Regions from separate parts of the Bacillus sp. FJAT-27231 genome, predicted to be linked through region 1. Evidence: riboswitches for the same ligand, from Rfam matches in the RefSeq annotation. Region 1 holds a riboswitch; the other holds the start of a gene.
The links. Region 1 has a riboswitch for glycine ahead of AC623_RS19335 (iron-sulfur cluster biosynthesis family protein). Riboswitches for the same ligand answer to the same signal wherever they lie in the genome.
Positions count from the first base shown of each region.

Region 2: it holds a riboswitch for glycine, as region 1 does, so the genes downstream of both, gcvT (glycine cleavage system aminomethyltransferase GcvT) here and AC623_RS19335 (iron-sulfur cluster biosynthesis family protein) in region 1, are expected to answer to the same signal.

Region 1 is NZ_LFZU01000001.1:4,043,716-4,047,927, reverse strand. Features, by position in the region: gene AC623_RS19355 (aldehyde dehydrogenase family protein) at 1-179, shown strand, start outside; partial or broken gene msrA (peptide-methionine (S)-S-oxide reductase MsrA) at 200-721, shown strand; gene msrB (peptide-methionine (R)-S-oxide reductase MsrB) at 707-1,156, shown strand; gene AC623_RS19345 (SAM-dependent methyltransferase) at 1,274-1,885, shown strand; glycine riboswitch at 1,980-2,080, shown strand; glycine riboswitch at 2,084-2,172, shown strand; gene AC623_RS19335 (iron-sulfur cluster biosynthesis family protein) at 2,298-2,594, shown strand; gene purU (formyltetrahydrofolate deformylase) at 2,606-3,508, shown strand; gene AC623_RS19325 (cytochrome d ubiquinol oxidase subunit II) at 3,886-4,212, opposite strand, start outside.
Region 2 is NZ_LFZU01000001.1:2,720,196-2,724,407, reverse strand. Features, by position in the region: gene AC623_RS13075 (DEAD/DEAH box helicase) at 1-1,261, opposite strand, end outside; glycine riboswitch at 1,420-1,510, shown strand; glycine riboswitch at 1,514-1,594, shown strand; gene gcvT (glycine cleavage system aminomethyltransferase GcvT) at 1,680-2,780, shown strand; gene gcvPA (aminomethyl-transferring glycine dehydrogenase subunit GcvPA) at 2,802-4,148, shown strand; gene gcvPB (aminomethyl-transferring glycine dehydrogenase subunit GcvPB) at 4,141-4,212, shown strand, end outside.

The DNA of each region.
Region 1 (4,212 bases):
TGCAGACCGCTGTTATGGTAGACAAGGGTCATAAGAAAAGAGAAGTGAACTGGTTCCCTTATGAAGGAAAGTATGAAGCATTTGCCAATCTCATTCGCAGCTTTTGGGGTGAAAAAAGGGATTGGGGTCAATTTTTATCGGCATATAAAAAACTTTTGAAGATTGGAAACAAAAAATAGAGGTAAAGGAGTGTTGTTTCATGGCTGAACAATGGAAGTTAGCTACGTTTGCCGGAGGATGTTTCTGGTGCATGGTCTCGCCTTTTGACGAGCAGCCGGGAATTAAAGAGGTTGTTTCAGGCTACACAGGCGGTCACACGGAAAATCCGACATATGAAGAGGTTTGCTCTGATACAACCGGCCACTATGAGGCGGTCCAAATAAAGTTTGACCCGGCTGTTTTTCCCTATAAAAAATTAGTGGAACTATTCTGGCAGCAAATTGATCCGACAGATGCGGGCGGGCAATTTAATGATCGGGGCTTGTCTTATAAAACGGCGATTTTTTATCATGACGAAGAACAAAAAGAATTAGCAGAGGCTTCGAAGACAGCGCTTGAAGCGAGCGGCCGTTTTCAAAAGCCCGTTGTAACGGCCATCCTGCCGGCAGGTCCTTTTTACCGGGCGGAGGAGAAGCATCAGCATTATTATAAAAAGAACCCTTTCCATTATAATCTTTATAGAGAAGGGTCTGGACGGGCAAAGTTTATTCGTGAAAATTGGAAGAATCGGAAAACAGATGAGCAATTGCGTCAAGAATTAACACCGCTTCAATATGAAGTGACAAAGCATAACGCAACGGAACCACCGTTTCGCAATGAGTATTGGAATCATATAGAAGAGGGGATTTACGTCGACATTATTTCAGGAGAGCCATTGTTTAGTTCGACTGATAAATATGATGCTGGCTGCGGCTGGCCGAGTTTTACAAAGCCCTTGCGCCGTATAGAGTTAGAGGAAAAGCTCGATACTTCTCATGGCATGAGGCGGATTGAAGTACGGGCGAAAACCTCTGATTCCCACTTAGGCCATGTGTTCGATGACGGTCCCGGTCCAGATCGGGCGCGCTACTGCATTAATTCAGCCGCTCTTCGCTTTGTGCCAAAGGATAAGCTAGACGAAGAAGGATATGGAGAGTTTAAAAGCTTGTTTGAGTAAGGGGAGTGTCCGTTACTCGCCATGTTCGCCATTTTACTGACCACAGAGATAGGATCGTTATTTGAGCAGGAGAAAGCGGCTGTCTTATAATAGAGAAAAACGAATTGGGGAACTGCAATGAATGAAAAAGAGTACGACCGTCTGCTCAAAATTCAGACAGGCGGCACATGGGAATGGCTCTATCAGTCGCTTCATTATAATCGTTATGAAGCAACCCCTTATGAAGCAATAGACGAGTTGTTCCGGGAATACGAGCTAAAGAGAACGGACGGAGTCGTAGACTTCGGCTGTGGAAAAGGGCGTCTGTTATTTTATATTCACTATCGGTTTAACGTGCGGGGCACGGGGGTTGAGGTGAATGGACAGCTATACCAGGAAGCGATTGAAAATCTGGCCGAGTATATGAAGAAAAAAAAGAGTCCCGTTCGTTCTATCCGCTTTGAATGTTGTGCCGCAGAGGACTATAAAATTGGGAAGGAAGATAATCGCTTTTATTTTTTTAACCCGTTTTCTATCCAAATTTTTATGAAAGTCGTTCACAATATTATGAGCTCAGTTGAAGAACAACAGCGGTCTGTTGATATTGTTCTTTACTACCCAACGGCCGAATACATTCAATTTCTCGAGATGTATACTCCATTTCAGCTTTTAAAAGAAGTGAAGGTGCCAGGGCTCTATGAAAAGAATGACAATGAACGGTTTTTGATTTTTCGTCATGAGGGATACTAATGGTTCCCTCTTTTTTTGTAAGCGGAATCGTCAAAGAAAAATAAAAGCAATTGACAATCATTAATATTTCAATTATTCTGAATGAAAATAGCGGATGACGATTGTGGGAGAGTGCAAGCAGTGAGCCACCGAAGGAGCAAGTTCCAAAAAGACCCTTGGAATCAATCTCTCAGGTAGAAGAACCACAATGGGACGCACCTCTGGAGAGCGCGTTTAAATACGCCACCAAAGGGGAAGGCTCAATCCGATCGCTGGATGGAGTTAAACTCTCAGGTAAAAGGACAGAGAAGGGAACGTTACCCTTTTCTGTCCTTTTTTGCGTGTATAAAAAGTGTCGGGAAGTGGTTGAAAGCCGACAAATGGAGAAGGGTATATACCAGGGAAAACGCTTACAGGAAGGGGTGGAATAATCGTGATCAGATTAACAGAGCCGGCTGTAAAACAGTTAAAAGCAATGGTACTAGAGGAAAAGAATAGTCCAAGAATTGATGCGGATGTCGCTGGCGGATGTGGTGTATCTGTGAGGTTTCAGCTTGTATTTGATGAGCCGCGCCGAAATGATAAAGTGATTGACTGTCAAGGAATTGAAATTCGAATGGATCGTTTTACCGAACGGTACTTAGATACAGAAACACAGGTTGATTACACAGAAGAATTAGGTTTTCTAGTGGGGGAAAGCTTTACTTCAAGCGACTGTGCGATAGAGTAGTTCTTTTTGAAATGAATATAACATTTAAGGATGGAGGAAGAGTTTTGCATAAAAAGGGGAATCTTAATTACTTTAAATTGTTAGTCACTTGTCCGGAAAAGCCGGGCATTATTTCAGCTGTGTCAAATGTTTTGCTGGAGCACAAAGCGAATATTGTTCAATTTGACCAGCATACGACGAATCCAAAAGACGGCATTTTCTTTATGAGAATTGAATTTGATATGGAAGAGACGGATACAGCCGTTGAGAAGCTTGAACAAGGGTTGCGGGAGTTATCCGAGTCCTATCCAATGGAGTGGGAATTAAGAAACAAAGAAAAAGCCAAGCGCATGGCTATCTTTGTCTCTAAGGCGGATCATTGTCTGTTAGAATTAATTTGGCGCTGGAAATCAAAGGAGCTCCCAGTTGAAATTCCAATGGTGATTAGTAACCATCCAGATTTAAAAGAAGTAGTAGAGAGCTATGGCATTCCGTATTACCATATTCCGCTTTCCCATGAATCGAAAGAAGAGGCGGAACAAAAAGCAATGGAACTAATGGAAGGAAAAGTAGACTTTATTGTCTTAGCGAGATACATGCAAATCCTTTCTCCTGGTTTTATATCAAAATATCCAAATCAAATCATTAACATCCATCACTCTTTCTTGCCGGCATTTGTAGGGGCAAATCCTTATGTGCGAGCTTTTAACCGTGGGGTAAAATTAATTGGAGCGACTGCGCATTATGTGACAAACGAGCTAGATGAGGGACCGATTATTGAACAGGACATCCTGCGGGTAAATCACCGTTACACAGCAGAAGACCTTAAGATTGCTGGTCGTCATGTAGAAAGAAGTGTACTTGCTGAGGCGGTTTCCTGGCATGTGGAGGATAAAATTATTGTTCATGGTAATAAAACAATCGTGTTTACGTAAGAGCAATGGTAGAAAACCAACTTTTACTCAATGTGACGAGTATCCTCCTAGCAATTATCTGTATAGGGCTTTTTTTCATAAATCAACGCAAGAGAAAAGTAAACTTGTTACAAGTCATTTTGCTTATCTACGCGTTGTCAGTACTGGTTACGTCCGTGCTGGATTATTGGCAGCAATAAAGCAAAGCTTTTAGGCTGTTCACCATCGTTTTTTATTGGTAGGAATGATTGTAAGCAAAGTCTACTTTATATATCATCAGGCTGATTGAAAAAGTTTGTCTTTCGAGGCGCAGTATCTGGCGAGCAACGAAGAAAGCCAACGTTTCTCAATAGTCTAAAAGCTTAACGGGCTTGTAGCCCGTTAAGCTTTTTTCATGGCTAGGAACTTTTTTGCCGCAAGTATTTTTTATCGTGCATAAACAATCTCCAAAAATAAATAAAGCCGGGAAAGAGAATGGCAAAGCCGGCAATGTACGTGATGAACACAGCCATAAAAGAATTGGGGTCTGTGAAGCCTGATTGAATCGTTACGTTAGGATAGACCATATACGGCAAATGAGCTTTCCCGTACACATAACTAGCAATGAAATATTGAATTGTAACCGCAATGACGGCAATTCTTGGCATTCCCCTCTCTTCTTTGTTCGGAAAGGATGGAAGGAACAGACTAATCCCGCCAATTAAAAAGAAGCCGAGTGAAACGAA
Region 2 (4,212 bases), 1.3 Mb from region 1:
GCTTCTCGAAAAGCTGCTTCATCCAATCTTTCTTTCCGCGTTTAAACCCACCGCGGAAGGGGACGGATGTAATCCCGTTTTGTTTAAAGAACCACTGTAAATATAGCTGCGTTGCCCGGTATTCAGTAAAAATAATTACTTTGTCATTAATCGATTGAACGAGCTGAAGTGCTTTTTCTGCTTTAGAGTTGTGCGTAATGTTCTGTATATGTGACAAAGCGTTTTGAAAACTCTCTGGAAAATCAAGATGGTTTCCATTCAGCTTCTTCGCCATGTTTCTTAAGGTGAAAAAGACGGCTTCTTTGCTGCTGCAGGCTTCCCGCTGCAAAGTAAGCAAGGAAAAAGCAGACCGTACATCATCTGGCTGGCTGCGGACGAGCTGTTCAAGAGCTTGATAGAGCGAGCGTTCTTCCTCTGTGAAAGTCACTTTAACGGATTCTACTTTTCTGGCTGTCCACTCCACACCTGTATCCTGCCGACGGTTACGAATCATCACTTTATTCATGAGCTTAATTAAATGGTGATGGTTTTGTACTTGCCGGTCTCCTTTTTTAAACTGCTCACTAAACTGTCCTTCGCTTCCCAAATGACCAGGCTTTAATAGCGAAACGAGATGGAACATTTCATCAAGCCGGTTTTGAATAGGTGTCGCTGTGAGTAATAGGCAAAATTTCTTTTTTAAGTGACGGACAAATTGATAGTTTTTTGTTTTATGGTTTTTTAATTTATGAGCTTCATCAATAATAACTAAGTCATAGTCTTGTTCATAAATTTTTTCCTTGTGCGGACTTCGTTTGGCTGTATCGATCGAGGAAATGACGATATCATGCTCATCCCAGGCATAAAACTTCTTTTGGGCAATAGCAGGAATGTAAAATTTAGTAGTTAACTCATGGGCCCATTGAGAAACGAGAGAAGCCGGAGCTAAGATTAAAACTTTTTTCACGAGGCCGCGAATCAAATACTCTTTTAATACTAGCCCAGCTTCGATTGTTTTGCCGAGTCCTACTTCATCCGCTAAAATAGCTTTGCCATTCATTTCTTCCACTACTCTTCTAGCTGCTTCAAGCTGATGCGGAAGAGCCGTAAGTTCCGGCAGAAAGCTAGGAGCTAACAATCCTTCAAAATCAGGGACCATCATTCGTCTTTCCATATTAATAGTCGATTGGAAAAGCGGCCAGCTCCCCCAAGGCCCATCTTGTTCGAGTCTTTTTTCTAATTCCTCTTCCCAGCTATGATCGAAATAAATTTCCACATCCATTTGAAAAACTCCTTTATAAAATATGTTGCCGAAACCTTACCTTTAATGGTAGGATGTAAGTGAACAAAATATTATGTCATTTTGCAAAAAAGCGAATATTGTTGATTTACTCTAATCCGATGTTCATAGTATGCCCATTTATTAACTAAATATAGCGAATGAAGGCGAGGGGAGAGACTGTTTATACAGCGCCGAAGGAGCAAACAAGCTTTTTGTGAATCTCTCAGGCAAAAGAACTCTTGCTGGACGCGACTCTGGAGAGCGTTTCGTTAACGAAACCACCAAAGAAGACAGCCTGTTTACCAGGTTAAACTTTCAGGTTCAAGGACAGAGAACAACTTGTAAAAGCTGTTCTTTGTCTTTTTTTATGCAAAAATAATGGGCTGAACCGCAGGAAGACAATGAAAGGGGTAGGGAAATGGGAGAATTAAAGCGCACACCATTGTTTGAATCGTACCAGCGATCTGGAGCAAAAACGATTGATTTTGGAGGATGGGAACTGCCTGTTCAATTTTCAAGTATTAAAGAAGAACATGAGGCTGTCCGCACAAAGGCAGGGCTTTTTGATGTTTCTCATATGGGGGAAATTACAGTAAAGGGAAAAGACTCCTTAGCCTTTCTACAAAAAATGATGACGAACGACTTGTCAAAGCTCCAGCCAGATCAAGCAATCTATACGATTATGTGTAATGAAAAAGGCGGAGCTGTCGATGATTTGCTCGTCTACATGCTAGCTGAAGATGATTATCTACTTGTTGTGAATGCAGCGAATACAGATAAAGATTTTGATTGGCTGAAGAAGCATCAAGCAGGAAATATAGAAGTTGAAAACGTATCAAAAGACTGGGCACAACTCGCTATTCAAGGTCCTGCTGCTGAAGGAATTTTGCAAAAGCTAGTGGCTGATGTGGATTTAAGTGAGATTAAGTCTTTTAAGTTTAAGCAGGAAGTTAGAATTAACGGGATACCAGCTCTCGTATCACGAACTGGTTACACAGGAGAAGATGGCTTTGAGATTTATAGCCGAAGTGAAGATGCCCCTAAGCTATGGGAAGATCTTTTAGAGGCTGGCAAAGAAGACGGTCTTCTTCCATGCGGACTCGGTGCGCGTGATACCTTACGCTTTGAAGCGAACCTTGCTTTATATGGACAGGAGCTAGCTGATGATATTTCACCACTTGAAGCAGGCTTAGGTTTTGCAGTAAAGACAAACAAAGAGGACTTTATTGGCCTAGACGTGTTGAAAGAGCAGAAAGAAAATGGTCCGAAGCGGAAATTGATTGGTCTTGAGATGATAGATCGGGGAATTCCGCGTCACGGCTATCTTGTTTTTTCCGGTGAAGAAGAAGTGGGTCATGTAACGACCGGTACTCAATCACCGACGTTAAAGAAAAATATTGGTCTGGCTTTAGTGAAAGCAGAGTATGCTGTACCTGATCAAGAGCTGCAAGTAGAAATCCGCGGCAAAAAATTAACAGCTAAAACGGTAAAACCACCATTTTATAAACGCTCAAAATAAGAAAGAGAGAAGGGGAATATAATGAAGCATCGTTACTTGCCGATGACAGAAACGGATAAAAAGGAAATGCTTGCAACAGTGGGTGTCCAAACGGTAGATGAATTATTTGCCGACATTCCTGAAAAAGTACGTTTTCAGGGATTATATAATATTAAAGAAGCAAAAGCAGAACCAGCGTTGAAAAAAGAATTAAGCGCAATGGCTGCTAAAAACATCAATGCGAAACAATATGCTTCCTTTTTAGGGGCAGGTGTATATGATCACTATACGCCGTCTATTGTAGACCACGTTATTTCTCGTTCAGAATTTTACACAGCTTACACACCGTACCAGCCAGAAATTTCCCAAGGGGAACTGCAAGCGATCTTTGAATTCCAAACGATGATTTGCGAATTAACGGGTATGGATGTAGCGAACTCTTCTATGTATGACGGAGGCACAGCGTTGGCGGAAGCAGCTATGCTAAGCGCTGGTCAGACGAAAAGAAAGAAAGTACTCGTATCAGAAACGGTTCATCCAGAGTCACGCGATGTGTTAGCGACTTACGCAAAAGGCCAAAACATTGAAGTAGTGGTAATCCCGCACAAAAATGGAGTAACAGACATTGATCAGCTAAATGAATTAGTCGATAACGATACAGCAGCTGTGATCGTTCAATATCCTAACTTCTTCGGTGCGATTGAGTCACTTTCTGAAGTAGAAAAAGCGGCTCATGACGCAAAAGCCATGTTTGTTGTTTCTTCTAATCCACTTGCTCTTGGTGCACTGACACCTCCAGGAAAATTTGGTGCTGATATTGTGATCGGTGACGCTCAGCCATTTGGCATTCCGGCTCAATTTGGCGGACCGCACTGCGGATACTTTGCAGTAACGAAAAAGCTGATGCGTAAAGTGCCAGGCCGTCTCGTTGGCCAGACGCATGATGATCAAGGACAACGCGGCTTCGTATTGACGCTGCAAGCACGCGAGCAGCATATCCGTCGTGACAAAGCGACTTCTAACATTTGCTCCAATCAGGCACTTAACGCTCTTGCAGCCAGTGTAGCTATGACAGCTTTAGGTAAAAAAGGTGTGCGTGAAATCGCGACACAAAACTTGCAAAAAGCATTTTTTGCTAGAGAGACGTTAAAGCAAAATGGAGTAGAAGTCTTGTTTGAGGGACCTGTATTTAATGAATTTGTTATTCGCCTCAATAAACCGGTAAGAGAAGTAAACCAAAAGCTGCTTGAAAAAGGCATTATTGGCGGTTATGACCTTGGTCTTACTTACGATGGTCTTGAAAATTGCATGCTCGTTGCTGTGACAGAACTGCGGACAAAAGAAGAAATTGAACTTTTTGCAAAAGAATTGGGGGATAGCCATGAATAAGAAGGACCAAGAGCTTATTTTCGAATTGTCTCAACCAGGGCGGATTGGCTATAGTCTGCCTGAA